Regions from separate parts of the Halalkalibacterium halodurans genome, predicted to be linked through region 1. Evidence: riboswitches for the same ligand, from Rfam matches in the RefSeq annotation. Region 1 holds a riboswitch; each other region holds the start of a gene.

Region 1 (7,761 bases):
AATATAGGGAAAAGACATCCGTGTATGGGAAGAGGAATGATGGAATGACTCAAATAAAAGAAAGGGCATTAAGTACTCTTTGTTACTTGACCTGTGTGTTCTACCTCGTTCACCTATTTTTCCCCTCCGTTTGGCTTCAGATGACATATGGAATGTTAGCTGCCATTTTGTTTTTTTACGCATTTCCGCTTCTCTCACTTGTGAGCAAGATTGTTGTCGTTGCTCTTATAGGGATAGGCGGTTTTTGTTTTTGGATAGAGGGGGCGAGCGGAAGTACGCTTGTTTTCAGCTTCGGGCAAAATCTAAACATTATCTCTATGTTTTTATTTATCCCATTTATTAGCACTTTTCTGTCTTCTGTTGGCTACATCGACTCGATGAAGCATTGGGTGCAAAAACAAGAGCAAAAGAGGAGGCTTCGGCCCGATCATACGGCGTTTTGGTTGACATCAATCGTAGGCTTGCTTCTTAATTTTGGCTCGCTTGCAATCGTAAAACGGATCATTGAAGGTAGTTTCTCTTCGTTCCGTGAACAGCGGTTAATGCTCGTGATTTTACGTGGATTTGGCTCATGTCTACTCTGGTCACCATTTATGGTAAACATCGGGTTAATATTAACGATTTTTGACCTTTCATGGTATCAGATTGGCGGATTTGGCTTATTAATGGCTTTGATTTATATCTTTTTATTTTGGCTCTTTTACCCAGCTATTCAATTTGATACTGACCCTGTCATTAAATATCATCCAGTCGATAGGAGGAAAGAAGAGGGTGAGACAACGATTAAGCCGTTTGTCGCGTTTTCCGTCTTGCTGATCGCTAGCTGCTTTACGTTAGATATGCTCTTTAATGTGAACATGGTCACGATTGTCACGATTTTAGCTGTGCTGTTCCCATTTTTATGGGCAGTGGTGATGAAACAAGTACATACGTTTTTTCAATCTGTAATAGAACAACTATTTACGGCTTTTACAAGGTTAAAGCAAGAGTGGGCAATCTTTGTTAGCGCCGGCTTCTTTGCCGTCGCCCTTTCAGAAACTGCCTTCGGTACGTTTGCATCCGAATGGCTATACCGGTTGGCAAACGGGTCTGTTTTCATCGTGAGCGGACTTATTATCTTATTCGCTGTTATTCTTGCACAAGTAGGGATCCATCCGGTAATAGTCCTAACAGGGATCGGCTCGTCCATTTCGCCGGAAGCCTTCGGAATTAGTTCGGCGTATTTGGCGCTTGTTTTAATCGTTAGTTGGACGCTATCTACCCAGCTCTCGCCTTTTTCAGGGCAAGTTCTCTTATCGGCTCATTTGGTAAAAAGACCTGCGCACATTCTTATTCGCCGAAATATTGGATTTATTTTCACTCAATGGGTAGTCCTAACGAGTGTACTCTATGGCTTACATGCTATGAACTGGCTGTAAGTTTTTGTATGAAAGGAGAGGGGAGCGTATGAATCGCTGGCTTACTTATTTTCTTGTTTTTTTCGTTATGGTGTTATGGGGATTAAATGTGGTGATGTTAAAACTACTCGTCACATCGTTCCCACCCGTTACGATGACCGCGCTCCGCATTTTTGTTGCCGGCTTTGTTGTTCTGCTCGTCTTACTTCTTTTAAAAACATTCCGGCAGCTGACGGCGACGGAGTGGAAATATGTCATATTGGCAGCTATCTTCGGTGTTTTAGGACATCATTTCTTTTTATCGATCGGGTTAACGATGACGTCTGCATCCAATGCTGTTTTAATTTTGGCACTGCTGCCACTTACGACTTCGCTTTTGGCTATCCTTTTATTAGGTGACATGTTGACACGCTGGAGGGGTTTCGGAATTTTCCTTGGACTTATCGGTGTTTGTACAATTGTTCTTTTTGGAGAAGGGGGACTGGCAGGAATTCGAACGGGGGATGGCGTGATTTTCTTAGCGATGATGATTCAAGCCCTCAGCTTTGTTTACATAAAAAAAGCAACAGATACGCTGGATGCGAAGCAAGTGACAGGAATGATGCTTCTGATCGGCTCATTGCTATTATTTGTGACAAGTCTTATCATTGAGCCAAATGGTCTTGCCTCGATGGGAGATAAAGCACTGTGGATTTGGTGGGTTTTTGCCATTTCCGCCGTGTTTGCGACGGGTCTTGGGCACATTATTTATAATCAAGCGATTCATCAGCTAGGTACAGGTGAAACGGCGATTTTTAACAATTTGGTCCCGTTTTTTGGCCTTTTGTTTTCTGCGCTTTTTTTAGGCGAAGTGATTGCCCTTGCTCAAATTGCAGGCTTGCTTTTTATCGTTGCAGGGGTCATCCTTGGTACTGGACATGTAGACGCTTGGATGCAGAAGCGTAAACGTCGCTTCGATCAAGTAGGATAATGGAAAAAAGCACAGGATGATTCTTCTGTGCTTTTTCATAAGTAAATTTAGCTAACAAACATATTGAACTGTGGGTTGATCGCTAGCTCTAATTGCCGCTGTTCTTCAGCCGTTAGCGGAACGAGGGGAAGGCGTACATGCCCAACAGGAAGCCCTTTTAGTTCAAGAGCAGCTTTCACTGCCGTTGGGTTGGGTGTCATAAATAAAGTTTTCATGAGCGGTAGTAGTTTCCGATGGATCGCTGCTGCCCGCTCTACTTGCCCTGACAAAAATAATTGCACCATTTCTTGCATTTCATTTCCGATGATGTGCGAAGCAACAGAGACGACTCCTGTCCCGCCGATCGATAAGAGCGGTAATGTCAATGAATCATCCCCACTGTAGACGCTAAAGTCTGCAGGAGAATGTTCAATAATTTCAGCAATCTGATCAAGATTGCCGCTTGCTTCTTTAATCGAAACAATATTTCTTAGTTCAGCAAGGCGTAGCGTCGTTTCCGCATCCAAGTTGACACCGCTTCTTCCGGGAATGTTGTAAAGCATGATTGGTAAGGAAGTGGATTCGGAAATGGCTTTAAAGTGTTGAAATAAGCCTTCCTGAGATGGCTTGTTGTAGTAAGGGGTCACGAGCATGATACCGTCCACACCTAAATCTTCTACTTTTTTACTCAGCTCAATCGAAGCCCTCGTATTGTTGGAGCCTGTTCCTGCGATGACGGGAACTCGGCCACCTGCGGCTTCCACTACGGTGTGGAAAAGGGCCATTTTTTCATCTGTCGTTAACGTGGGCGATTCGCCAGTGGTTCCACCAACGACAAGGGCATCGCTCCCATTGGCAATTAATTCATTTACAAGTTGACAGGTCGCTTCTAGGTTCACTTGGTCCTGTTCGTTGAACGGTGTGACCATCGCTGTAACAATCCGTCCGATATTCATTCCGTGCATCCTCCTCTATTCATGGTTGAAATTGAAGTACGTGATCGGTTGTCTCATTGGTGAATAGAGCTATACGACCTCATCGCAAAGAAAAAGTATACGACATCAAAAAAGCAACAATGAGAGGGCTCATTGTTGCATGGTATGTGTTGATTAACAACCATTCCGATGCGTGAGATAGCCCTCCATATAGCAACATCCGCTATATGACAGTTCTGTATTTATTTAATACAGAACCAGCCTTCAGAACATGAGATTCTTCCAGCTTCGGCAAATTCCCCTTTCCACAATTCTCAACGGATCTCATTCTCCTCCAATTGTGTACTCTTGGTTTTTGCACCTCTATCCTCACTTCAATAATAAGAAGTTGAGATATATGTGATTGTGTCTCCACCTTAACAAAAGATGATTAAGAATGCAATGTGAAATCAATATTTTCGCTTAAGTTTATGTAAATAGTGAGGAAACACTTCTTTATTCGTGAGGGAAGATTAAATTGTTTTTCAAATGAAGGGAATGCAATCGTTCTGTGGTTTGCTTAATGTTTTTGGACGATGTTGAGAAGCCTGTCTAATTCTTGACTACATCTGACGGTAATTTCAGCAGTTAACCCATATTTTGCAGCTAAATTAAGCATTTGCTCTCGTTTTTTTTCAATTTGTTTCACAACCATCAATGTTCAGCTCCATTATTCGTATTTCTTAAACAACATTCAGATGATTTTAATCACACGATGACTATTATAGTCAATTTCTGACGATTGAAAAGAGGTTCACTAAAAAAAGTCAATATTACTCAAAAGTAGTAGAATTTCGACAGGATTAGCGTTTCCTAAATCTTTCAGCATTGAAACGCCAGAGGTATAGGAAAACTATAATCAAAAGGAGGGGAGATAATGAAACGATTATCCGTCGTTGTGATTTCATTTGTGACGTTAGTTGCAGGCTGCGCACAGGAACCAACAACTTTCGGGCTTGCTCGTGACCAAGGACATGAGGCGCGCGGGACAGCCCATACTTGGCAAGGTCTAGAAGGACCACTTACCGATATGATGATTCCAGAGCGTACAAGAAATGGGCTTGCGCGAAGAGACTCAAAGACGTTTGGTGAGCAACGAGAGCAAGCAGGGGCGAAACGAGGGCTAGGCTTTCGCCACCAAAGTCAACGGATATTGAAAGATCGAATGGGTACTGTGGAAGATATGCCACAAATTAGTGATCATCCACACATGAAGCAAAGGCAGCCCCAGGTAGGTGTTCAGGAAGTCCAAACACGAGAACAAGCAATTAAGCAGCGACTGCTTAACTTAGAATCGGTTCATAATGTCTACATTCTGTCCAATGGGCATTCGCTTATCATCGGGGTAGATGCGGCAGAATCGAATCGAAAAAAGCTGCATCGAACGATCCGTGAGACGATTGACGACCTTGTCGATCTGAATCGTGTGACGATCACAACGAAAAGGGCTCACCTTCAAAGGATGAGAACATTTGAAGAAGGGTACCATCTTGGTCAGCCAATAGAAGCCGTTGAAGGGTTCTGGGGTGAGATGGTCGAGCGATTTAATCAAGATCAATCATAAAAAGGAAAGCACGTTCTTTCTTATATAAAGACGTGCTTTTTTATAAGGGCAACTACACTGAGTTTTTTAGAAACGTTAATATACTGGGGAGAGGTAGCCTGCATAAAGAGCGTGCAAACTACCTCTTTTTCTAATATAATCCTTCGTTATCCAGTACAGTCAAGTACGCCCGTTCCACCTGTTTAAGGTTGGACACAGCGTTTTCAAAATGCACCTTCGTTCTGGCGCGGTTTCCACTGGTTGGGTTTGACACAAGTTCATCGTGTAAGTTGGTTACCGTATTTAATTCAATTTCTAAGCTTTCCAAAACATTTCGCACACCTTGGAACTCAGAAGGAGTGTCTTTGACAAGCATGGATTTTGTCCAAGCATGAAGTTCTCTTAACCTCTCCCTTGCCTCTGGTTCATTCATTCGTACCGTCTGTCCCCCCCGGTAAAAAGGGGCAAGAGCTTCTAATTCATGAGCTGCTTCCACTAAATAGTATCCGAAATGGTCAGCATACTCAGTTACATAGTCCTCATGAGTATTTTGCTGTTGTTGCTGTACCTTCGTATTCGACGGTGGTGTGACCATTTTAGCTCGATCATGCTCCTGTGCGATCATATCGTTTGCTACTTGCTCTTCTGTCGTTTGTTGGCAACCGCTAAAAATGAAGCCGATCGTCGTCATTAGGAGAATGAACAGAGTGAATCGTCGTTTCATATGAATATAGACCCCTTTGTCTTTAAATTCTTAACGTTAGTATAGGATGTTTCTTGCTTTGTATGCGTAACGGCTATTGATTGCTCAATTCAACTGACTGTACTAAAATGAAACAGATGACCTTAAAGGAGTGGACAAATAGATGAAATTAATTGCCACAGATATGGATGGTACATTACTGAATGACGAGCGAAAAATATCAAAAGAAAATGCAGAAGCGATCAAGGCAGCACAACAAGACGGCATCCATGTGGTTGTTGCAACAGGTCGGGATTTTAAAGAGGCAAGCATGCCGTTAAAAGAAGCTGGATTAACCTGTCCTATTCTCTGTGTAAACGGAGCTGAGGAACGAAGTGCTAATGGCGAATTGATCCACGCCGTATCTTTGGCTAAAAATGAAGCGCTGACGATTTTAGATATATTAACAGCTGCGGATGTTTACTTTGAAGTGTACACAAACAGAGGGGCTTTTACTGATGATTATGAAAAAGGATTAGAGATTGTGATTGACGTTTTGCAATCGGCAGGATCGGATGATTCATATGAGAAGATGCGTGAAATTGCAAAGCATCGATTTGAGTCTGGTGCTGTTCAGTTGACAGAGGATTATACGAAATTAATCGACTCAACAGCTGTCTATAAATTTTTAGCGTTTTCAAGGGATGAAACAAAGCGACAAGCTGCAAAGGACGACCTTGAAAAAAAGGATGTCTTCTCCGTAAGTGCGTCTGCCTCTGATAACTTAGAGATCACACATTGGCAAGCACAAAAGGGAATTGCTCTCCGTCGGTTAGCTGAGCGCCTCGGCATTAACTCAGACGACGTGATGGCAATTGGTGATAACTTAAATGATGTTTCTATGTTGAAGTATGCTGGTACGGCTGTCGCGATGGAAAATGGAGAAGCAGAAGTTAAACAATTAGCTGACTTTGTCACAGCTTCAAATGAAGATAATGGTGTAGCTAAAGCGATCAACAAATGGTTGAAATAAGTGAGAATAACGACCAAACCTACCTAGAAAAAGCAGGTAGGTTTTTTGCTATATAAAACGAAGTAGCAACAAAGTTCAATGTATTATAACAAATAGAAAATAACTGTTGACTATTATAGAACAGATGCGTATACTGTAACTAAGAAAAAGAAACTTACTGAAAATTTAAAAAGAATGGGGAGTGAGAGTAGAATGTTGAGAATCTCTGCTGATCAACAGGAGAAAAAGCCGGAAACAACAACGGAAGAAGAGCCGACGATCCTTGATATGATTAACGACTATTATGGTCGTACGTAATGATTAAATGACAGAGTTTAGCCATTGGGTTAAGCTCTTTTTTTTGTTCTGTAATATGACAGTAGGAGCATGAGAAACCCTTGACACAGAAGAAAAGGAAGTCTAGGATTAAATTGTTAACTTAATTTTATGATCAGTTTACAATTGATATTGATTGGAGGAGTGAGCAATGAATTGGATTCAGCTTGCCCAAGAAGTGATTGAGGGGAAACGTATATCAGAAAATGAAGCGTTAGCCATTCTTAACAGTCCTGACGACGAACTTTTGCTTTTGTTGCAAGGGGCGTTCACGATCCGGCAAACATACTACGGAAAGAAAGTAAAATTAAATATGATTATGAACGCAAAATCAGGATTTTGTCCAGAGAATTGCGGTTATTGTTCCCAGTCGTCCATATCGAAGGCACCGATTGACGCGTACCCGATGGTGAATAAAGAAACCATTTTGGAAGGCGCAAAACGGGCTCATGAATTAAATGTGGGGACGTACTGTATTGTGGCCAGTGGGCGTGGACCTACGAATCGAGACATTGATCATGTTACGGAAGCGGTTCGCGAAATTAAAGATACGTATGGATTAAAGATATGTGCTTGTCTCGGTATTTTAAAACCGGAGCAGGCTGAGCAGTTAAAAGCGGCAGGGGTTGACCGATATAATCACAATGTTAATACATCGGCTCGCCACCATGATCAGATCACGACCTCACACACGTATGAGGATCGGGTAAACACGGTCGAAGTTGTAAAGCATAGCGGGATTTCACCGTGCTCAGGTGTGATCGTTGGTATGAAAGAAACAAAGGAAGATGTTGTGGACATGGCCTTTCAATTGCGGGAACTCGATGCCGATTCCATTCCGGTGAATTTCTTACATGCGATAGACGGG
Region 2 (7,761 bases), 1.3 Mb from region 1:
TAATATAAGGAGCAGAAGAGAGGGATTAGTTATGAGTACAAAAGAACAAGAAACAACCATGGAAACTGTACAATTATTTGGTTACGATCTACTTCGTAACGATGTTTTGCGCGAGATCCTCGGTTCGGAGCACGATGCCATATTGTATTGGGTTGGCAAATCATTAGCTCGCAAGCATCCGATTGAAACAATGGAAGAAACGTTTGCTTTTTTTGAGAAAGCCAATTGGGGTCAATTGTCAATCCTGAAACAAAAGCGGCAAGAATACACGTTTGAACTCCAAGGCCCGTGGATGACAAAATCAGATCAGCGCTGCTATCAGCTAGAAGCCGGGTTCCTCGCCCAACTCGTTCAAAACTGGTCGGAAACGATCGCTGAGGCTACATATGTCCGAAAAAGAGGCTCTGTTTTAATCGACGTTCATACAGACAAAGGAGACAGCGTTTGATTTTTTTCAGTACCGTTCAAACATAATAGGGTGACTCACATTCATGTGGTCACCCTTTGGTTGTTTTTTTAAACTTCAACAGCAACAGCAGGCTCCTCTTCATGAAGCTTAAATTGCTCATGGAGCATTTCAACCGCCAACACCATTAACTCCTCATCAATAACAGCAGACACTTTTATTTCCGATGTACTTACCATTTTGATCGCGATGTCATTGGCTGCAAGAATTTCGAACATTTTTGCTGCTACTCCTGGATTGGATACCATCCCAGAGCCGACAATTGACACCTTTGCCAACTCTTCTTCATAATCGATGCCTTGAAACGACAGTTCCCCTTTTAATTCTTCTAGGCGAGCGAGTGTTTCTTTTAATGAGCTTTGCGTAATCGAGAAGGAAATCGCCATTCCTGAATCTGTTTGATTTTGGATAATGATATCTACATTAATCCCCGCAGCCGACAAATGGGCGAATAGGGTCGGGAGTGTGTGGATTTCATTTGGTAACCCGTGCACCGTTACTTTTGTCACATCATTTTCAAAGGCAATGCCGCGTACTAGTAAATTTTGTTCCATTGTTCCTTCCTCCTCTATCATTGTTCCTGGCTCATCTACCATGCTCGAGGCGACAAGTAACAGAATCTCATAATTTTTTGCAAATTCAACCGCTCGTGGATGAAGGACACTTGCCCCTAGGTTCGCCATTTCAAGCATCTCATCATATGAAATCGTTTGAAGCTTGCGCGCTTGTTTCACGACCCGAGGGTCTGTTGTAAATACACCTGTCACATCTGTATAAATTTCGCATCGTTCGGCCTTGAGAGCTGCGGCAATCGCGACTGCCGACGTATCTGATCCGCCTCTGCCGAGGGTCATGATCTCTCCTTGTTGATCGATTCCTTGAAAACCTGCGACGATCACAACGTGGCCTTTATCTAGTAATTCATCCATCCGCGCTCTCTCCACTTCCAAAATCCGAGCGTTCCCATGGTGTGATTCTGTGATCATCCCAGCTTGCCAGCCCGTAAGCGATGTCGCTTCCTGTCCCCGTTTATGTAGGGCCATCGCCAAAAGCGCAATCGTCACTTGCTCTCCTGTTGCTAGGAGCATATCCATTTCACGCTTTCGCGGTTCGTCTGTAATTTCGCTCGCTAATCCAACTAACTCATCTGTCGTCTTTCCCATTGCTGATACGACAACAACGACTTTCTTTCCTGAAGCAGCCGTTGCGATGATCCGGTTCGCTACATGTTCAATTCGTTGAACGGAGCCAACAGACGTGCCTCCATACTTCTGTACAATGATTGACATAGGTTTCCCCTTTCTGTTCTTCGCTTGGAAATCGCGCATAAAGAAAACAGGTTCTTAGTCAAATGTTGGGGTGGCATAGGAGGGCGAGCCCCTCTTATCCTACCCCGAATGTCTGATGTTTGAATTGATGATGCAAGAGAATACGGTTTCGCAAGCGATCATAACGCCGAAAACCAAAGGCATTTCTCTTAATCACCTTCGTTTGATTATTCAGTCCTTCAATAAAACCATTGTTTAAGCCAAACGCGAGGCTATTCAAGATCTCGGTCTGCCAGTTCTTCAGCGTCTGAATGGCTCGGTGGAACTCCTTTAACGGGCTCGCCTCCACTCTTCGGTAAAAGGCGTAGAGCCCTTGTTTCACCTCGCTCATTCGTCCTTCCCTTCCTTGCATCTTCGCTTCTTGATACCACCGACGAAAATGTTCTTTTAGCTCATACGCTTCCCTTAAATCAGGGGATAGCTCTAAGTACCGCTCCACCTTCTTCTTTTGCTTATCATCCAGTCCTTCTCTCTCTTTCTGAAACAGATGTTTGATCCGTTTACATCGTTTTCGATGATACGGATGGAACGCTTTTTGCACTCGGCGGCGAACCCCTTCCAGAGCCCAGTAGATGTAACGACAGAAATGGAACGGATCCCCAATGATGAGCGGGTGGCCTAAGGCCTTTTGAACAGCCGACTTGAAGGTATAACTAAGATCCATCACGACCGTTTTTACATGATGACCCTTCTCTTGAAGATATCGTTTAAGCGTATCGGCTTTACGATCCGGTAAGATATCCAGTGGCTTCCGTGTATCTGCATCCGCAATGATCACTTGATATTTCCCCGCATTCGTATCCCCTTTGTAATCATCAATCGCAATCCGAGGAGGAAGGTGATCCACCTTCTTCACGAGGGGGGCCGCCAATTGATCAAACCGGCGCATGGCAGTTGTCACGGACGTTTGGAATTGATTCGCTGTGTCCGTAAAGTTCTTCCCTTGAATGAGCCGTAAGCGAAACGCTTGATTCCATTCCACTGTCTGACGCTGATATCGCTCTACAAAACAGGCTTTCTCCGCAAACCGCTTCCCGCATCTGCACGCGTACCGGCGCTTTCGATAGAATAGATACACCCACCGTTCAAAGAGCTTGAGATGTTGAACTTTTTGGATGCGGTAATCATGGATTCTCTCGGTTCTCTCCCCGCAGGATGGGCAACGATGAGGCGTTCGCGGCATTTCTACATGGAGCGCGATAAAGCCCTCTCGTTCCTCCATCTTTGTGACCTTCACACCTTTTAATCCGGGCAAATCCATGGTAAAATTCATCGTACACGCAGCTCCTATCCTTTCTTTGTTTCTGGACAATTCAAGGATAATGGATAAAGGAGCCTGCGTGCATTTTTTTTGCCCCTCTTTTGTGCAAAAACCCCAACATTTATTGTAGAGCCAGAAAACAAAAACGCAACAGCAGGAAAACTCCTCACCATTGCGTACTGTACACGAAAATAAAAACGTGCGCATTCCCGTAGCTACGTGAGATAGTTCTCCACAGCACTAGTTGGGGCTAGTGTTGTGACAGCCCTATGCTTATTCAACATAGGTCCAGCGCAAATGGGAATGAGCCCCGATCTGCACTTCGGCGAATCCCCCTTTCCAACAGTCGTCAACGATTCTCATTTCTCTCAGACTGTGTACTCTTGGTTTTCGCACCTCTACCATCACTTCAAATTGAAGCGCGGTTATTCAATTGGTTAATATCTTATCAGATGGCTGGAAATCTGACAAGAACTTTTTTTTACTTAGTTTGAAGTTTGTTGTATAACGTCTCTGCTACTGACTTTGGAATGCTAAGGGCTAAAAAGTCGTCGATACTAGCTTCCTTCATTTTTTTCACTGACCCGAAATGTTTAAGAAGTTGGCGTTTCCGTTTTTCTCCGATCCCAGGGACATCGTCAAGCACCGATTGGAAAAACGTTTTCGACCGTGTTTGCCTATGGAACGTGAGGGCAAATCGATGAACTTCGTCCTGAATTCGTTGCAACAAGTAGAATTCGTGACTATCCCGCTTCAGTGGAACGACTTGCGGCGGATCACCTAGTAGCAACTGGGATGTGCGATGCTTTTCATCTTTTGCAAGCCCACAGACTGGAATGCTCAGGCCTAACTCATCGTGCAAAATTTCTTGTGCTGCAGCAATTTGCCCTTTGCCCCCATCAATAACAATTAAGTCAGGCAGCGGTCGTTGCTCCTTTAATAGACGAACGTAACGGCGTCGCACCACTTCCCGCATCGATTCATAATCGTCAGGCCCTGTTACCGTCTTGATTTTATACTTGCGGTATTCTTTCTTATTCGGTTTTCCGTCAATAAAAGCCACCATCGCAGAAACCGGGTCCGTTCCTTGAATATTTGAGTTATCAAACGCTTCGATTCTGTACGGCGTCGGAATGCCCATCGCCTCGCCGAGCTGTTCGACTGCTTTGATCGTCCGCTCTTCATTTCGCTCGATTAAGGCAAATTTTTCTTTCAAGGCCATCGTCGCGTTTCGCATCGCCACATCGACAAGTTCTTTTTTCTTTCCCCTCTTCGGAATGTGAACCGATACATCTAATAGTTGTTCTACGAGGGCTGCATCCGTCCCAGCAGGTAAAAGCACTTCCCCTGGCTTAATATGATCCTTTTGCAAATAAAACTGCCCAATGAAGGTGAGAAAGTCTTCCTCTGCTTCCTTATAAAACGGAAAGATCGATACGTCCCGTTCAATCAGCTTCCCTTGTCTAACGAAAAAGACTTGTACACACATCCAGCCTTTATCGTATGCGTAGCCAAACACATCACGGTCCACACGATCATTCACCATCATCGTTTGTTTTTCCATAACGGCTTCCATATAGCCTAGCGTGTCACGCAATTCCTTTGCCCGTTCAAAGTTCAACTCTTCGGCAGCCTTGTGCATTTTTTTCTCGAGCTCTACTTTCACTTCCTTGTGACCATACTTGAGAAAACGAGTAATTTCTTGTACCATTTGTTCATTTTGCTCAGGTGTGACTTCATATACACAAGGAGCTAGGCACTGACCAATGTGGTAATACAAACAAACTTTATCTGGTAATGTCCGGCATTTGCGCAGCGGGTACAATCGATCGAGCAATTTTTTCGTCTCATTCGCTGCCCCCGCATTCGGATATGGACCAAAATACTTCCCACCATCTTTTTTCAGTTTTCTTGTCGTGACTAGGCGCGGATGCTCCTCATTCGTCAATTTTAAATAAGGGTACGATTTATCGTCTTTTAACATGACGTTATATTTCGGGTCATGTTTTTTAATCAAGTTCATCTCTAAAATTAACGCCTCGATGTTCGACGATGTGACGATGTATTCAAAGTCGGCAATTTCTCCGACGAGGCGTTGGGTTTTCGCATCATGACTTCCAGTAAAGTAAGAACGAACGCGATTTTTTAGCACCTTCGCCTTTCCGACATAGATGATCGTGCCTTGACGATCCTTCATTAAATAACAGCCTGGCTGATCTGGCAAGACGGTGAGTTTTTGTTTAATATGATCTTTCATTTAAGCGCCACCTCTCCCTTTATTGTTGGGGAGAATGAGTATTTTTTCAAGTAAACAGGGTTCCCTTCCTATAGGAACATGAAAAAACATCTGTCCCTATGCTGAGAGACAGATGTTTTTGAATTAAAGATGTTTGTTCAAAAGCTCAGCTAATGCGTCCTTCGGTTGGAAGCCAGTCACTTGATCCACGACTTGACCGTCTTTGAAAACGATCAACGTTGGGATACTCATTACATTGAATTTGCTTGCTGTTTCTTGATTTTCATCTACATCCAATTTTGCAATCTTAACTTTATCGCCCATTTCCCCATCAAGTTCTTCTAGAACTGGAGCAATCATTTTACAAGGGCCGCACCACGGTGCCCAGAAGTCTGCAAGAACAAGACCTTCGCTTGTTTCTTGAGCAAACGTTTGATCAGTAACATTTACAATTGCCATTCGATAACCTCCTCAAAGTTGTTCAACTTTCCTTCACAATTTGCATTATACCACCGCAGAAGATCACTTGCGAACAGTTTGCTTACGGCATGACGGCAAATTCTTATTTAACATATCCGTTGAACGTGTGTTTCAAACATTTTACCGAAATTGTTATATGTTTTCAAGAAGTTTGCACTTCAGCCAGAGCTTGAGTCTTTTTTCGGGTACAAGAAGAGAGAGCTGCCGAATGACAGCTCTCCATAGCCTTAGCTTGATACGAGAACATTTTTTAGCTCTTCTGTCAATAGCGGTACGACTTCAAATAGATCGCCGACAATACCGTAGTCTGCCACTTCAAAAATAGGCGCTTCAGGATCTTTGTTAATCGCTACGATTACTTTTGAGTTGGACATCCCCGCCAAGTGCTGAATCGCACCGGAAATGCCGATGGCGAAATAAAGATCAGGGGTGACGACCTTGCCTGTTTGCCCAATCTGTAGCGAGTAGTCGCAATAGTCAGCATCACACGCCCCACGGGACGCACCAACCGCTGCTCCAAGGACATCGGCAAGCTCTTGTAAAGGCTCAAAGCCTTCCTTGCTCTTGACCCCACGGCCGCCTGCAACGATTACCTTTGCTTCCGATAGATCTACCCCACCAGTCGCCTTGCGAACAACCTCACGAATCGTCGTACGTAAATCCTTAATATCGACCATTAACGAGGAAACATCGCCTGATTTAGAGGCATCCTGCTCTAATGGAGCAATATTGTTAGGACGAATCGTGGCAAATATAATGCCTTCATTGACTTTCTTTTTCTCAAACGCCTTTCCTGAATAGATTGGTCGTGTAAAGACGATCTCGTCCCCGTCTTTTTCTACTGATATTACATCTGAAATTAACCCAGCGCCTAGCTTCATCGCGACTCTTGGCGCCACATCCTTTCCGATGGATGTATGCCCCAAAATCAATGCTTCTGGCGATTCCACGTCCAGCACTTGTAAAATTGCTTGTTGGTAAGCATCTGTCGTATATTGGGCGAGATCAGGATGGTTCACAGCAACGACTCGATCGGCTCCATAGTGGATTAACTGATTTGCGAGATCGCTTATATTTTCACCTAAAAGGACACCAACTACTTCACCGCCATTTGCGACTTCTTTTCCTGCAGCCACCGCTTCAAAAGAGACGTTCCTTAATTCCCCGTCACGCACTTCTCCAATTACGAGTACTTTTCTAGCCATATGATCCCCTCCAGTTAAATCACTTTCGCTTCAGATTTAAGCAATGAAACCAATTCTTTGACCTGTGCTTCGACTTCCCCTTCTAACACCTTTCCTGCTCCTTTTTCCGGCGGAAGAAATACATCAAGCGTCGTCGTTTTTGCTTCCACATCTTCTTCTTCAAGGTCAAGGTCGTCAAGATCTAATGTTTCAAGTGGTTTCTTCTTTGCTTTCATGATGCCTGGTAGCGATGGATAGCGCGGCTCGTTCAGCCCTTGCTGAGCTGTTACAAGCAATGGCAATGACGCTGCAACGGTTTCTTCGTCCCCTTCTACATCACGAACGATTGTCGCCTTCCCATCTTCAATGTCCAAGCTCGTAATCGTCGTTACTTGTGGAATGCCTAACAGCTCCGCGACACGGGGAGCCACTTGTCCTGATCCTCCATCAACCGCTACGTTTCCACCGAGAATAATATCAAACTCTTGATCTTTTAAATATGCTGCTAGCAAAGTAGCTGTAGTATATTGATCCAGTTCATCTAATTCTTCACTATCAATAAGGACCGCCTTATCTGCCCCCATCGCAAGGGCTGTACGCAATTCTTTTTCTGCTTCTTCTTCTCCTACCGTTACGACTGTCACTTCTCCACCATGCTTGTCACGAAGAACAATTGCTTCCTCAATCGCATATTCGTCATAAGGATTAATAATGAACTCTGCACCGCTATCATCGATTTGCCCACTGCTAATCGAAATCTTTTCTTCTGTGTCAAAAGTACGCTTCATTAATACGTAAATGTTCAT
Region 3 (7,761 bases), 1.7 Mb from region 1:
CTGTAACTCTGGACAGCGGATAACGCCAATAAAAGAAGGCAATGTATCGGGTAGCTGTAAAAACGACAACTGTTCAGCCACCTCTTCGTTCGTTAAGGCCCCCATCACCCAATTAGAACAAAATTGCTCCCTAAGCAGCGTGATGTTTTTCTCTAACTGTTTTGCTGTAAAGGTCTCTTCCCTTTTTCGATTTTGCCCCTCTGTTAACTCAATGCATACCTTTTTTAACACTTCATAAAGCTGATCCGCGTCTACAGGTTTAATGATATAGTCAACAACACTTAAGCGAATCGCCTCTTGGGCATACACAAACTCATCATGTCCTGTAATAATGATCACTTTGCAATGAGGCAAAGCGGTCCGAAGCTGTTTTATTAATGTAAGACCATTCATAATTGGCATATTCAAGTCTGCAAGTAAGATGTCGACTTGGTGTTCAAGTGCGAGCTCTAGTGCTTCTTCTCCGTCCTCCGCTTCAGCGACAACGGTTAACTGAAGCTCGCTCCAATTAATCGCATCTCTTATTCCTTCCCGTATAATGATTTCATCGTCCGCAATCAATACGTTCCATGAATCCATCATGCTCCCCCTTTTTATGCCCTCTTTGTCTCTACTCCACCCTCAAGGATCGGGTGGAAAATTGTAACAACTGTCCCTTCATTAAACACACTGTCAATTTTTACGCCGTACGGTTCACCGAACGTCAACCTTAAGCGCGCATGAACATTAATTAACCCATACCCCTTCGTTAACCGCTGTCCACCCTCCTTATCCCCTTTCTCCAAAAAGAGGTTTACATTTGTCCTTAATTGCTGCAACGTTTCTGGCTTGATTCCTTTTCCGTTATCTCGAATACGAATGATGAGCATATCGTTTTCCCGTTCAGCTTCAATCGTGATCAAGCCAGGGCCACGTCTTTCTTTAATCCCATGGTAAATAGCATTTTCTACGATCGGCTGTAAAACGATTTTTAAAATGGACAAATGCTCCATATTACTTGGCATAACTAACGAATAGTTCAGTTTATTTTTGTAGCGGACCGACTGAATTTGCAGGTAATTTTTAATATGCTCGATTTCATCAACTAACGGGATAATCGTCCCCCCCTTACTTAAGCCAATTCGAAATAATTTCGAGAGTGCTCCGACTAGATCGGCTACATCTGAAGCATTTTTTTTGCGTGCCATCCATTGAATCGTATCCAGTGTGTTGTACAGAAAATGCGGTATAATGTTCGCTTGGAGACTGTGCAGCTCCGCCTCACGCTTTTTCCGTTCTTGGCGTTCTGTTAAGGAAATTAGCTTACCAATTTGCTCAATCATCGTGTTAAAACTACGGCCCAGACGGCCAACCTCATCTTGCTCCTCCCCTTCATATCGACTCGTTAAGTCCCCCGATTCTGCCTTTTGCATCGCAAGCATCAATTGATTAATCGGGCGAGAGATCGTATAAGATAAAAAGTAGGAAGCAGTAATTCCGACAAAGCAGACAAAAAAAACGAACGTAACGACATAGAATAAAATTTGCTGTACTTCTTCTACCGATTGATCTGTTGAAAAAACACCAATCAACGTCCATCCCGTAAACGCTGATTGCTGATACATTAATTGATAACGTTCTCCTTCTACTTCCTCAGTGAAAATTCCATAGTTTTGTGAAAAACGGTGATCAAAAGATTGTTCATACATGATTGATGGCGCAGGAGAATAAATAGGATCACCCTTTTGATCCACCACCATTAAATAGCCTGATTTCCCTAACCGCACATCACGAACAGCTTCCTCGATCACTCGAAGCTTCAAATCAATTAAAATGACGCCTTTTTCTTCACCAGTAGTTGAATCGATAATGGCACGTACGACTGTCACTACTTCATCTTCACGATAATGAACATGTGATGTAATTCGTCTCCCTTGTGGCTTGCCAATTAATTTAGCAATCCCTTTATTTTCAACGGCTTGGCGATACCAGCTTTCTTGATTCAAATTAAAGGATGACCTTGTATATAGCTCATTGCTTAAATAGTCTCCTTGTTGATTGACTACTAAAATACCTGCGATTTCAGGATATAAGGTCGTAAAGTTTTGCAAAAATTTAGATATCTCATATTCTTCGTCTGGTCCTAAGTGTTCTAGCGTTCCATCGAGAAACTGTTGAATATTGGAGTGAAGCGAAATAAAATACGTCATATTTTGGACGTTTTCAATGTGTGCTTCAATCGTGCTGTTTACTTTATCAATAAGCTGTAATGTATTTTCGTTTACCTGCTGTTCAATAATCCGATCAACTGCCCAGCCAACGAGCACCGCTAATAATAGAGAAGGTAATATACTAATAAGTAAAAAGTGAATCACAAGCTTAAAACGTATCGGTAAGCTATTTAGTTTTGCTAGTTTATGCATCATACTGCTTCACCTAATCCGCATAATAGTAATCAACATTTTCATCTGTCACGATCGTAATACCAGTATCCACATATAACGGTAATGGGGCTTCCTCTCGTGTCTGGAGAATTTGCGGTTCTGTAAGCCCATGATGGAGGTGAAATAAATAGGTTAACGACCAATATCCCATGTTCCACGTGCCTTGTGCCAGAGTGGCAGAGATAATGCCTTCGTCAACTAAATCAAGCGTTCCCTTATCCGTATCAAAACTAATAATTTGAATTTCTCCGGCTCTACTTTCTAGACGAACCGCATCACCAACTCCAACGCCCCCGTTAGCCTCAGTGGCAAAGATACCTACCAGATTCGGATAATCCTCTAGCAATTGATGGGCCACCCTTCGAGAGTGAAGACTATCTCCCCTACCATCTTCAACTGCAACCACTTCTATTGCAGGGAATTCCGCTTCCAACGTCTCCTTAAACCCAGTCGTACGTTCTTGATGATTCAATTGATTCGGAAGAGTAATGACCGCTACTTCACCTTCTCCATCTAACAGTTCAGCCATTTTATAGGCCGCATTCATTCCTGCATTATAATTATTCGTCCCTAAAAAGGAATGAGCGTGACTGTCAGGGGCACCTGAATCAAACAACACGATCGGAATACCTGCATCGACAGCTTTATTGATCGTATCCGTAAGCTCCACTGGGTCAATTGCTGAAATGGCAATACCCGCAGGATTTTTGGCAATCGCTTGCTCTAATACAGTAATTTGCTCTTGAATATCATATTGGGCAGCTCCCCGATACTCAACCGTCACATTTAATGCTTGGGCCGCATCTTCAAAGCCCTTTAAACACCTTTTCCAATAATCCATCCCGGATTGAAAGGTGATCATCATATACGTTTCATTCAGATCCCCTTGTAACCCGCGAGTATCCCAAGGGTTGGCAACTGGTTCCTTAAAGTGAGCATGATATACATACAGCATAAACAGCCCAATAAGTGCTACATAGACAAGCAACAGCTTTTTCATCCCATGAAACCCCTTTCAAAAAATCAGTTACCGATCATTTGCCATTAGACGATCTACTAAGATTATATCATTCAACTAGATCATCATTCGTATCTATCTAGATCAAATGTCCTTCTTTATTTTTGGTCAATTGCTATGGGATTGATTGTTTCAAAATACACTCGATAGCATCAGGAGAAAGCGCCCCGATGGATCTTCAGCTCTTGCTTTTCCCGCAGGCGTCTCATGATTTAGACCATCAACCTAGAAACGTCCGTCTCGTTATACGTATACACAAAAAGGTTCGGATCATTTTATTTTGATGATCCGAACCTTTTTGATTACGTTTGGCTAGTTCGTTTTTTTCTTTAAGATGAAACTGGTTGCTTATCCGCTGCAATTCTTTTCAAAATGATCACGGAGAGAACGAGCAATCCAATCGCTACAGCGAGACCTATTAGCACACTGTTTGTCATGCCGAGGGCGAGGAACGCGATAAAGCTAATAACTGCACTAAGGATCGCGTATGGCAACTGGGTAATCACGTGATCAATATGGTGACTTCCCGCCCCTGTGGACGACAAGATTGTCGTATCAGAGATCGGTGAGCAATGGTCACCAAAGATGGCCCCAGCCAACACAGCCGCTAACATTGGCAAAATCATCGTCACATCGATTACGGCCGCCATTTCACCAGCAATCGGCAATAAAATACCGAATGTCCCCCACGATGTACCTGTGGAAAAGGCAGTCACACCAGCAATCAAAAATAGGATCGCAGGAAGCAGCATCGGTGGAATTCTCCCATCAACGAGGGACGCTAAATAGCCTCCAGTCCCGAGACCATCGATAATCCCAATTAATGTCCAAGCAAAAATCAAAATATAAATTGCCGGAAGCATCGATTTTATTCCAGCCCAGAGAGAGCCGCCTAACCCATTTGCACCTTTAACTAAATTGAGCACCAACGCCACGATAAACCCGATGAGCCCACCATACACGAGAGCTCTCGCCACATCCGTGTTTTCAAAAATCGAAAGAATAGTGACCGTTCCCTCTGTTCCTTGAATTCCGGTCGTAATCATAAATGTAACGGTCCCGATCACAAGGGCAACAATCGGCAAAATCAAGTCGGACACCCGTCCTTGCTTAACCACTTTCACTTGATCCTGTTCACCAGGAGCTGGGCCTTTCGCTGCATCTAAAAGCTCTCCCGTCTCCACAGCTTTGGTTTCATGAATCTTCATCGCGCCAACATCTAAGTTGTACCATGCAACTGCAAATACAAGACCGATGGCAACGATAGCGTAAAGGTTCATTGGCACCATCATGACAAACGCCTGCAATCCACCGTATTGCGTCACTCCATGTGTCGCCAATATCCCAGCGATGATCGTAATAATGTACGCTCCCCAGCTAGAAATCGGCGAGATGACACAGATTGGCGCTGACGTTGAGTCAACAATGTAAGCCAGCTTCGCACGTGAAACCCGATGACGGTCCGTAAGCGGGCGACTCACATTACCTACGGTTAAACTATTGAAATAATCGTCAATGAATACAATAATCCCTAACCAAAACGCTAGCAGTTGTGCGCCCACGCGAGTTTTCACCTTACGAACAGCCCATTCACCAAACGCCCGCGTTCCACCTGAGCGTGTCATAAGGGCAGCCATCATACCTAACAAAAGCAAGAAAAAGATAATGAACAATTCCCAGTCATTGATGGCTCCTTCAGTTACAAAAATGGCGCCGACGAGTTCTGCTACATGCTTAATGCTCTCAAGTATCGCAAAATCATTAAGCATGATCGCACCGACAATGATCCCAATCCCGAGCGACAGCAGCACACGCCTTGTCAAAATCACCATCACCAACGCAAGGAGCGGTGGGATCAATGACCAAATGCTCCCTTCCATATTCGTTCCTCCATTCTTCGTCGTAATGGAATCACGCTTTTCAGCGAATCCCTTCTTCTATATCTATTACCAAGGGCACAAAAAAAGAGCAATGATGAGATTGATCTCTCCCATTGCCCTTTTATCCGCACAAGGAAACCCCATCACAACGTTAGTAGTTCTCCACAGCAAAACAAGCTGTGACAGTGTTACATTTATTCAATGCAACCCCAGCAAGAAGGCGCTTGACTCACCTTCCGCTTCGGCGAGTTTTCCTTTCGGCGCTTATCCTCGTTGTCATCCTCCAAGCGCTTACTCTTAAAACCCGCTCCTCTACCCCATCTTGTGGATGAGGCACACCATCTATTCAATTAATCGTGAGTTATTCTACCATAATATATTTCATGTCGCAATGTAAATATTCGCTAGTTTTTCGCTTGACGCTCATATACTCTGAACTCATGAGGATAGACATTCTTTTCATCGACAGTGCCCGCCTCAATGGACACAAGCTCCCACTCCTGTCCATCAATCTCTGGAAAATACGTATCACCGTCAAAAACCTCATCAATGTAGGTCACATACATCCGATCCGCGTGGGGCCAAAAAGCTTTAAACAGTTCACTACCGCCAATGACAAACGTTTCGTTTTCATGTTCTGTGAGCCTTATAGCTTCATCGATAGAATGGACGATGTCAACCCCTTCGGCTGTGTATGCTTGCGATCTTGTGACGACGACGTTTCGGCGATTTGGTAACGGTTTGCCGATCGACTCATACGTTTTCCGTCCCATGATCACCGTATGTCCCGAAGTTACCCGTTTAAAATGGGCTAAATCGGCAGGGAGTCGCCACGGAAGGTCATTCTCTTTTCCAATGAGCCGATGCTTGTCCATCGCAACAATAAACGAAATCATACAGACACTTCTCCTTTTATATGAGGGTGCGGGTCATAACCGACAAGCTCAAAATCATCGAACGTGAAGTCGAACAATGAACGAACCTCTGGGTTCAAACGCATCTCCGGTAATGGTCTTGGCTCTCGCGTTAACTGTAATTTTACTTGTTCGATATGATTTAAGTAAATGTGAGCGTCACCGAACGTGTGAACAAACTCTCCTTCTTCTAAATCGCATACTTGGGCGATCATTTTTGTTAACAAGGCGTATGAAGCGATGTTGAAAGGAACGCCTAGGAAAATATCTGCACTTCGCTGATAGAGCTGACACGATAGCTTTCCGTCTTGCACATAAAATTGGAATAGGCAATGACATGGAGCTAAAGCCATATCTTCAATCTCCGCTGCATTCCAAGCACTTACGATCAATCGTCTTGAATCCGGTTGATGTTTAATCGCTTCTACGACTTGAAAAATTTGGTCGATCGTTTTCCCATTCGCGCCTTCCCATGAGCGCCACTGTTTACCATATACAGGACCGAGTTCCCCATTTTCATCAGCCCACTCGTTCCAAATTCGCACACCATTCTCTTGCAAGTAGGCGATGTTAGTCTCTCCTTTTAAAAACCAAAGCAGTTCATGGATGATCGACCGCAGGTGCAGTTTTTTCGTCGTAACAACGGGAAATCCTTCTTGGAGATCAAATCTCATTTGATAGCCAAAAACGCTGATCGTCCCTGTTCCTGTCCGATCTGATCGCTCGGTTCCATGCTCGAGAACGTGGCGGCAAAGCTCTAAATATTGTTCCATACACGATCACTCCTATGTATTCGTCTAACCTAACACGTATTATACATGATTTACTGTTAGGAGGTACGTATAAAAAGCAAAAGCGGCCCACTTGCTTCAGCGTGACCGCTTTTCCTAGTTTTATACCATTTTCAAGAGAGCGTCTCGCCCTTTCATTCCTTCCGTAATCCCACAAGCTTCTGCCTCCAATGTGACCGATTCAAGGGGAGCGTCGAGCAATTGATCGATGGTGCGAACACCGACTGCACGCCCAGCGATAATTTTTCGTTCTGCTAACTTTTCATTTAATAATGCTACATCGAGCGCCCCACACATAATGTACCCTTTCTCTGACGTGACCGCCATAAAGTTCGTTTTTGGAAGCTTCAAGGTGACAGCAAGAAACGTGTGACCTTCAATGTCAATCGGATTCATTTCTAACACCTTCGTCACTCCTTCTTCATCTCATTCCTTTATAGAATATGGGAGTTCGATGAAAGAAGTGCACATACTACCGGTGTTCGATTTTTTTCAGCTGCCACGCCAACACATCACGAAGCATTTCCGGCATGAAATACCGCTTCTCCTGAGATTCTGCAATTTTCGGAAACAAATAACCGAACGTATACATGTCTAGGGTGGCAAGCTCGTAAAGCTGCTCTTTGACAACAGGTTCGCCTGCAATTTTCACTTCCGTCACTTCCAACGTTCCGTCTCGTTCTTCACTGAGGCTGATGTCGATGCCTGTAAAAAGCATCGTTCCGAGTACTTTGC
Region 4 (7,761 bases), 190 kb from region 1:
GATGCAAGTCGCTCGCTAAGTTCCATCCATGAGACTGTCTATGAAAATGACGGCGATCCCATTACCCTTTTGGATCAATTGGAAGATCAAAGCGAGACGAGATGGTTTGATAAGATCGCCTTAAAAGAAGCGATTCATAACTTAGAGGAACGAGAGCGGTTGATCGTTTATTTACGTTATTATAAAGATCAAACCCAATCCGAGGTCGCGCAAAGACTCGGAATCTCCCAAGTACAAGTATCGAGACTTGAAAAGAAAATCCTTGAAACGATGAAAGCGAATATAGCTGAATAGGTTGTCCTCCTTTTTTGCCCTGCCGAAGCGGTAGGGCTTTTTTCATTTTAGGAAAGTCTAACGTTATAAAGGACTAAAAAGACAAGAAAATCAACGGAGATAAGTGTCTTTTTCGTTTCCTCCGAATGAAAGATTTTCACAAGACACATACTACTTGAAAGCAAAGGATTGTCAAGAAAGGAGGCAGATGGATGACCACTGATGTGAAAAAGCAATATCAAGCTAACATTAAACTGTATCAACCAAAGCCAAACTACGGAAAAAATGCAGTGCGTGCATTTCTCATTGGTGGCTTCATTTGTCTACTAGGTGAAGCCATTAGCGATCTGTATCTCATGTGGTTTCCTTTAAGTGAACGTACGGTCACAGCGCCAATGATGGCTACGATGATCTTGCTCGCTGCCCTCTTTACAGGGGTTGGTCTATATGACAAGCTCGGACAGTTTGGCGGTGCAGGTGCACTAGTCCCTGTCACGGGTTTTACAAATGCTATGGCGAGTGCAGCCCTTGAGCATCGCAGCGAGGGGCTTGTTCACGGAGTTGCGACCAACATGTTTAAAATGGTTGGAGCCGTGATTGTTTTTGGGGTTGTCGTCTCATATCTCGTTGGACTGACCAGGTTGCTCGTACAAATGCTCATTAGTTAACGAATTGAAGGAGAATACGTCAATGATGTCACCGCGAAAGCAAACGTTGAAGTTTGATAAGCCTGTCTACATTGAGTCAACAGGTACTGCGGTTGGACCTATGGAAGGCGCAGGACCCCTCAGGCATACGTTTGATCAAGCATATGACAATCTTTATTGTGGAGAGGATTCATGGGAATTAGCAGAACGACGACTCATGCAGGATGCGATCGAGCATTGCCTAAAAAAGGTTCATGTTGAGACGGAGAGAGTTTCATTTATGATCGCTGGGGATTTATTGAATCAAAACATTACGGCAAACTACGTTGCTAGAGCACTGGGAATTCCTTTTTTAGGCACATTTTCTGCGTGTGCCACATCAATGGAAACTCTGGCGGTAGGCTCGATCATCGTCCATGGTGGCTTTGCGCAAAGGGTGATTACAGCTACGAGCAGTCACTATGCCACCGCTGAAAGGCAGTTTCGTCAGCCGACTGAATTTGCCAAACAAAAGCCAGACTCAGCCACATATACAGTAACAGGTGCTGGAGCTGCATTGGTTAGTAATCGACCGAGCAAGGTTCGCATCGAGAGCGCGACAATCGGTCATGTGGTCGATTATGGTTTGAAAAACCCCCTTGATCTTGGATCGGCGATGGCCCCAGCGGCTGCGCATACGATTGTGACCCACTTGGAGGAAACCGATCAGCAGGTAGATGACTATGACTTGATTGTAACCGGTGATCTTTCTCGGATAGGGAGTGGAATTTTACGCAAGTTACTAGAGGAAAAACGAGTGATGTTTAAGCGCAACTATGATGATTGCGGGGTGATGATTTACAGCATGGATCAGCCTGTATTTGCTGGTGGAAGTGGAGCAGCATGTTCTGCGGTCGTCAGTTACGGTTATATTTTCGAACAAATGAAAAAAGGCAAGTTAAAGAAAGTGTTAATTGTAGCGACAGGTGCACTGCTCAATCCGATGATGATCCAGCAAAAAGAGACGATTCCGTGCATCGCTCATGCGGTTTCGTTGCGTGCGGAGGTGTAAATCGTGAACTATATTATCGCATTTACCGTTGGTGGCTTAATCTGTATTGTGGGACAAGTGTTGCTTGATGTAGCGAAAATGACTCCTACCCAAGTATTAAGCACTCTTGTGGTTGCAGGTGCGGTGCTGGATGGATTTCATTTATACGACAGACTGATTGATTTTGCAGGCGCTGGTGCGACCATTCCGATCACGAGCTTCGGTCATTCCCTTGTCCACGGGGCGATGGCCGAAGGAGAGCGATCAGGTTTTTTAGGGGTAGGAATGGGGATTTTTGAGATTACTTCTGCTGGCATATCTTCAGCTATTCTTTTTAGTTTTCTCGTGGCTGTTGTATTTAAGCCAAGGGGGTGAAGCTCATGAGCCGTCGGAAAGTAATCTTGATCACAGACGGAGATGAGTCGGCACTAAAAGCTATCGAACATGTTGCTAGAGAATTAGGAGGGCGTTGCATCAGTCAATCATGGGGCAATCCTAGCCATTTGACAGGAGAAGAGATCGTTAAGCTCATTTTGAAAACCCCCTATGATCCGGTGCTTGTCATGTTTGACGATTGTGGATTCCGTTTAGAGGGACCTGGAGAAGCGGCAATGCGCCATGTGGCAAATGATCCTGCGATTGATGTTTTAGGTGTGATTGCGGTTGCTTCTTCAAGCCATTATCACGAATGGACGAAGGTGGATGTAAGCATTGACCGCTTCGGAGAGCTTACGGAATATGGGGTGGATAAATATGGTGTGGCCGACCTTGAGATTGGGCGGATGAATGGCGATACGGTATACATACTCGATGAGTTGGATTTGCCGATCGTTGTCGGGATCGGCGACATTGGAAAGATGGGTGGAGCGGATGCGGTGGAAATAGGGGCGCCGATCACGCGAAGAGCGGTGGAATACATTTTAGAACGGAGTGGATACCATGAGTGAAAGCGTTAAAGAGCGAGAGGATATTATCTCACCGGACATTCATGTAAATGAAGAATGTTTGAAAGAACGATTAGGAATGGATGTCTCGTTTGACGTGGGCATTCGTAAGCTCCCCGTGTTTGACCGAGAAATTCAACTATATTACGTCAACGGCTTGGTAGATACGCAAAACATTATTGAGTTGTTGAAAGAACTGATGGATCTAGATGCGCGAAATCGGAAAATAACCGATGTGAAAAAGGCCGTTAAAAATCACTTAACCCATTACCAAGTGGAAGAGACCGACAGCATGAATGAAGCGGTAACACAAATGTTGTCAGGGCTCATTTTCATTTTAATTGATGGAGAGACCGAAGCGTTTGTTGTCGATGTTCGTTCCTATCCGACACGAGGACCTGAAGAGCCAGATACCGAGCGGGTCGTTCGAGGATCACGGGATGGTTATACGGAAAACATCATCATTAATACGGCTTTAACAAGACGTCGTATTCGAGACGAACGTCTGCGCCATGAAATTTTAAAAGTGGGCGTTCGTTCGAAAACCGATATTTGCATCGCCTATATCGATGGAATTGTCGATCCTGAAATGGTGAAAATCGTTAGGGAAGAGCTGGAAAACATAAAGATTGACGGTATAACTATGACCGATAAAATCATTGAAGAATATATTGTTAAACAAGGAATGAATCCGTTTCCACTTGTAAGATATACGGAGCGCCCTGATGTGGCAGCAACCCACCTGCTTGAAGGCCATTTGGTTATTATGGTTGATACGTCCCCAAGTGTTATTATCGCACCGACAACGTTTTTTCATCACGTACAACATGCAGAGGAATATAGACAATCAGCCGCCATCGGAACGTTTTTGCGGTGGGTTCGCTTTGCTGGCATCTTATTTTCCCTCTTTATTTTGCCGTTTTGGCTATTATTGGTCATGCAGCCAAGCTTACTACCAGAAGGGTTACAATATGTAGGGCCGAATGAAACAAAAGAAGTGCCCATTTTTGCCCAAATCATTTTTGCTGAACTAGGAATTGAACTGCTTAGGATGGCAGCGATCCATACTCCATCTCCGCTGGCTACAGCGCTTGGTCTCGTCGCTGCCCTCTTGATAGGAGAAATTGCGATTGAGGTCGGCCTGTTTTCACCAGAAGTTATTTTGTATGTAGCCATTGGTGCGGTCGGAATGTTCGCTACTCCGAGCTATGAGCTAAGTGTCGCTTTACGTGTAGCAAGACTGATACTGGTTACGATTGTGGCTCTATTTAAAGCACCCGGCTTTATTATTGCCACGACACTTTTTATTTTCATGCTTGCACGAATTAAAACCTTAAATAAGCCGTATTTATGGCCATTTCTTCCGTTCGATCCGCCTGCGATGTGGCAAATTATTATACGTTCCAGTGTTCCAACGATTCGATGGCGACCGAGTATCGTTCATCCGCAAGACCCTATTCGTCAAGAAGAAAGTTAATCAAGGCGGTTGTCAGGTAGAGGGGTTTGTGTTAAAGTAAAACACAACAATTTAATTCCCCTCATCAAGGATGAGGTAGAGGTGCAATGCGAATCAGTACCCACTTGGAGTTTGATGGAACTAGGAAGAGTGGGGAAAGGTCAATTTGCCGAAGTGAATGTATGTCCATCCCATACGTTTGCTGGGTCGTTTTTGAATAAAAAACGAACTGCCGCTGACTGTTAGCGGAGAGCTATCTGCCAATGAGGTTACCTTGCAGCATTCAACGTAGCTAGTGTAACACATTAGCTGCGTTTTTTTACGATGGTTGCAGTCGGTTAAAACGTCACTCATTGAGTTTACCTATAAGGGAGAGAAACCATCTATGTTTTTTCACGGAACGAGTCGTGTCAATGGAAAGGGTCATCTAGAAATCGGAGGTGTGGACACGGTCGAATTGGCCAATCTGTATGGAACCCCATTGTTTGTTTACGATGTGGCACTCATTCGTGAACGAGCAAAAGATTTCAAACAAGCCTTTGCAGATGAAGGAGTTCAGGCTCAAGTGGCGTATGCGAGCAAGGCGTTTAGCTGTATTGCTATGTTTCAGCTTGCTGAAGAGCTAGGCCTAAGTCTTGATGTCGTTTCTGGCGGTGAGCTGTACACCGGGCAGCAAGCTGGAGTATCGATGGAACGAATTCATTTTCACGGGAACAATAAAAGCCGTGCAGAGATTGAGATGGCGGTAGAAGCGGGAATTGGCTGCTTTGTCGTTGATAATTTTTATGAACTTGACCTGTTAGCAGACATTTGTGAGCAAAAGCGGGCGACTGCAAATATTTTATTGCGGATTACGCCGGGGGTTGAAGCTCATACTCATGACTACATCTCAACTGGTCAAGAGGATTCAAAGTTTGGTTTTGATCTTGTGAGCGGCCAAGCCACGCTTGCGGTTAAAAAAGCGTTAGCTGTCGACTCCATTCATTTGCTCGGTGTTCATAGCCACATTGGATCGCAAATCTTTGAAACAACTGGATTTGTCATGGCTGTCGAAAAAATATTTGAACATTTAGTTTCATGGCGAGAAGACCATGGATTCGAACCATCGGTGTTAAACTTGGGAGGCGGGTTCGGCATCCGTTACATTGAAGGTGATACCCCGCGTCCAGTCGGTGATTATGTTAAAGAAATGATCCGCGCGGTAAAGCAGCAAATTGCAGAACATGAAATGTCGATGCCGGAAATTTGGATCGAGCCTGGTCGTTCGCTTGTCGGCGATGCAGGGACGACGCTGTACACGATCGGGTCAAGAAAAGAAATTCCGAATGTTCGCCATTACTTGTCCGTCGATGGCGGCATGAGCGACAATTTGCGCCCAGCCCTCTATCAAGCTGAATATGAAGGGGCGCTCGCCAACCGTGTGAACGAGCAGCCGGTAGGGATGTTTTCGGTTGCTGGGAAGTGCTGTGAAAGTGGCGATATGCTCATTTGGGATTTACCATTACCAGAGGCAAACCACGAAGACATTTTAGCCGTCTTTTGTACAGGAGCCTACGGCTACTCCATGGCGAACAATTACAACCGGATTCCGCGCCCACCTGTCGTTTTCGTTGAGGATGGCGACGCCCAGCTTGTTATTCAGCGGGAGCGGTACGAAGACTTAGTGCGTCTCGATATGCCACTAGTAAAAAAGGTGAAAGTATAGCAAAAATTAAAAGTCTTGCACCCCAGACATTTATTTGGGGTGCTTTTCAATGGAAATGAATTTGCGCTAACCAACGTTAATGTACGAAGAAATCACTTGATACTACTTGATATAAACATGGAGGCGTCTTGATTCATAAAAATCCGCTGACCTTGATAGAACGTTCTAATTTCAATCGATTTAAATCCAACTTCGGATAAGCTTTTTTTAGTTCCTCATGGGAAAAACCGTTAGTAAAGATTTTGATTGACTATTTCGTAATTCGGATCGAACTTTCTTAACGATCACTTTAGCTAATTCAATTCTATCCTCTGTATCATATCGTTTGGCCATCTGTTCAAAAACGTTATTCTCCATTTTCCGCTCCCCCGTCTAGATAAAATAAAGGCTTACATACGGGTTATTATAGCAAAAATCAAACCCATAAGGACAACGTTCAGCCTCAAGCCCTTTCGTCTAGACCGTGGCGGTAGGGAAGTCGACATATATCCCCAGACGCGCCATAAACCTAATAAATAAGAACACCGGTCACCTAAACAAAAAATGGAGCAACTTGTGCAAAAGCTTCCTTTCGAGAGTTGATTTTTATATCTCTCGCTTCTTATTTTCTTTCTGCCTTTTTTTATTGTAAAATAAGGCGACGACTGTTAAGGAGGAATTTATGTATGAAAAAAGGTAGCATTACATTTGAAAATGGCGAAAAAATCGTCATTGAATTTTACCCAGAAGCAGCACCAGGTACGGTTGAAAACTTCGAAAAACTAGCGAAAGAAGGCTTTTACGACGGTCTAACGTTTCACCGTGTGATTCCAGGTTTCGTTGCTCAGGGCGGATGTCCAATCGGAAACGGAACAGGTGGTCCAGGCTATACAATAAAATGTGAAACCGAAGGAAACCCCCATAAGCACGTAGCCGGTGCATTATCTATGGCTCATGCTGGGAAAGATACAGGCGGTAGCCAATTCTTCATCGTTCACGAGCCTCAGCCGCATTTAGACGGTGTACATACGGTTTTCGGTCAAGTGATTGAAGGAATGGACACGGTTCTCCGTATTCGCCAAGGCGATGTCATGCAAGAAGTGAAAGTCTGGGACGAAGAGTAAAGGAAACACGAGTAAAAGCACTCCAACACGGGGGTGCTTTTGTTGTTTCTAAATACTAAATGATAAAAATATAGATGGTCTATTTAACAGGATTCAAGTTTTACTCCTTTTATTAACTCCTGAAGGAGCAAAAACACCTCATTACAAAAAAATGGTCATACCACTGCACTGAATAAAATATCCCACATAAAAAAACATATATACAATAAAAACAAAAAGTGATATAGTTTAAACAAAATAAAACAAAAATAAACGGAGGTATTTATGGTACAAAATGCATGGGATGTAGAAAAAGCTGCTACTCTTTCTACAGGACTTGATGAACTAGTATATCGGTCGAATTTAATCGGCTCAGACCGTGCCGTTTGTAACTGGGGCGGTGGTAATACATCGATGAAAACAGTAGAAAAAGATTTTCGTGGCCGTGAAATCGCAGTCATGTGGGTGAAAGGAAGTGGTTCTGATCTTGCAACCATGGGCGCGAAGAATTTCACAGGTTTAAACTTGGAAGATATTCGTCCGTTAATCGAGCGCGAGGAAATGTCAGATGAAGAAATGGTTGAATACTTAGGTCATTGTATGATCGATCGAAATCATCCGCGT

What was found. A riboswitch is a leader RNA that binds a small molecule or an ion and turns the genes downstream of it on or off. The one in region 1 is predicted to bind lysine.
Region 2: it holds a riboswitch for lysine, as region 1 does, so the genes downstream of both, FED51_RS15735 (ISL3-like element IS651 family transposase) here and dapA (4-hydroxy-tetrahydrodipicolinate synthase) in region 1, are expected to answer to the same signal.
Region 3: it holds a riboswitch for lysine, as region 1 does, so the genes downstream of both, FED51_RS17570 (Na+/H+ antiporter NhaC family protein) here and dapA (4-hydroxy-tetrahydrodipicolinate synthase) in region 1, are expected to answer to the same signal.
Region 4: it holds a riboswitch for lysine, as region 1 does, so the genes downstream of both, lysA (diaminopimelate decarboxylase) here and dapA (4-hydroxy-tetrahydrodipicolinate synthase) in region 1, are expected to answer to the same signal.

What each region holds. Positions count from the first base shown of each region.
Region 1 is NZ_CP040441.1:1,890,813-1,898,573, forward strand. It holds gene FED51_RS09345 (hypothetical protein) at 45-1,418, shown strand; gene FED51_RS09350 (DMT family transporter) at 1,447-2,367, shown strand; gene dapA (4-hydroxy-tetrahydrodipicolinate synthase) at 2,415-3,302, opposite strand; lysine riboswitch at 3,473-3,655, opposite strand; gene FED51_RS09360 (aspartyl-phosphate phosphatase Spo0E family protein) at 3,841-3,975, opposite strand; gene FED51_RS09365 (YhcN/YlaJ family sporulation lipoprotein) at 4,198-4,884, shown strand; gene FED51_RS09370 (hypothetical protein) at 5,015-5,587, opposite strand; gene FED51_RS09375 (Cof-type HAD-IIB family hydrolase) at 5,730-6,578, shown strand; gene bioB (biotin synthase BioB) at 7,045-7,761, shown strand, end outside.
Region 2 is NZ_CP040441.1:3,229,099-3,236,859, forward strand. It holds gene FED51_RS15725 (YslB family protein) at 32-448, shown strand; gene FED51_RS15730 (aspartate kinase) at 517-1,755, opposite strand; gene FED51_RS15735 (ISL3-like element IS651 family transposase) at 1,850-3,067, opposite strand; lysine riboswitch at 3,273-3,464, opposite strand; gene uvrC (excinuclease ABC subunit UvrC) at 3,537-5,312, opposite strand; gene trxA (thioredoxin) at 5,436-5,750, opposite strand; gene FED51_RS15750 (electron transfer flavoprotein subunit alpha/FixB family protein) at 5,999-6,976, opposite strand; gene FED51_RS15755 (electron transfer flavoprotein subunit beta/FixA family protein) at 6,991-7,761, opposite strand.
Region 3 is NZ_CP040441.1:3,592,332-3,600,092, forward strand. It holds gene FED51_RS17555 (response regulator transcription factor) at 1-579, opposite strand, end outside; gene FED51_RS17560 (sensor histidine kinase) at 594-2,402, opposite strand; gene FED51_RS17565 (substrate-binding domain-containing protein) at 2,416-3,423, opposite strand; gene FED51_RS17570 (Na+/H+ antiporter NhaC family protein) at 3,771-5,321, opposite strand; lysine riboswitch at 5,469-5,644, opposite strand; gene FED51_RS17575 (dihydrofolate reductase) at 5,726-6,217, opposite strand; gene FED51_RS17580 (thymidylate synthase) at 6,214-7,008, opposite strand; gene FED51_RS17585 (YunC family protein) at 7,129-7,422, opposite strand; gene FED51_RS17590 (bifunctional metallophosphatase/5'-nucleotidase) at 7,499-7,761, opposite strand, start outside.
Region 4 is NZ_CP040441.1:1,698,311-1,706,071, forward strand. It holds gene sigF (RNA polymerase sporulation sigma factor SigF) at 1-294, shown strand, start outside; gene spoVAC (stage V sporulation protein AC) at 486-941, shown strand; gene spoVAD (stage V sporulation protein AD) at 964-1,971, shown strand; gene spoVAE (stage V sporulation protein AE) at 1,975-2,325, shown strand; gene spoVAEA (stage V sporulation protein SpoVABEA) at 2,331-2,897, shown strand; gene FED51_RS08400 (spore germination protein) at 2,890-4,371, shown strand; lysine riboswitch at 4,440-4,614, shown strand; gene lysA (diaminopimelate decarboxylase) at 4,736-6,055, shown strand; partial or broken gene FED51_RS08410 (hypothetical protein) at 6,148-6,412, opposite strand; gene FED51_RS08415 (peptidylprolyl isomerase) at 6,721-7,158, shown strand; gene FED51_RS08420 (bifunctional rhamnulose-1-phosphate aldolase/short-chain dehydrogenase) at 7,423-7,761, shown strand, end outside.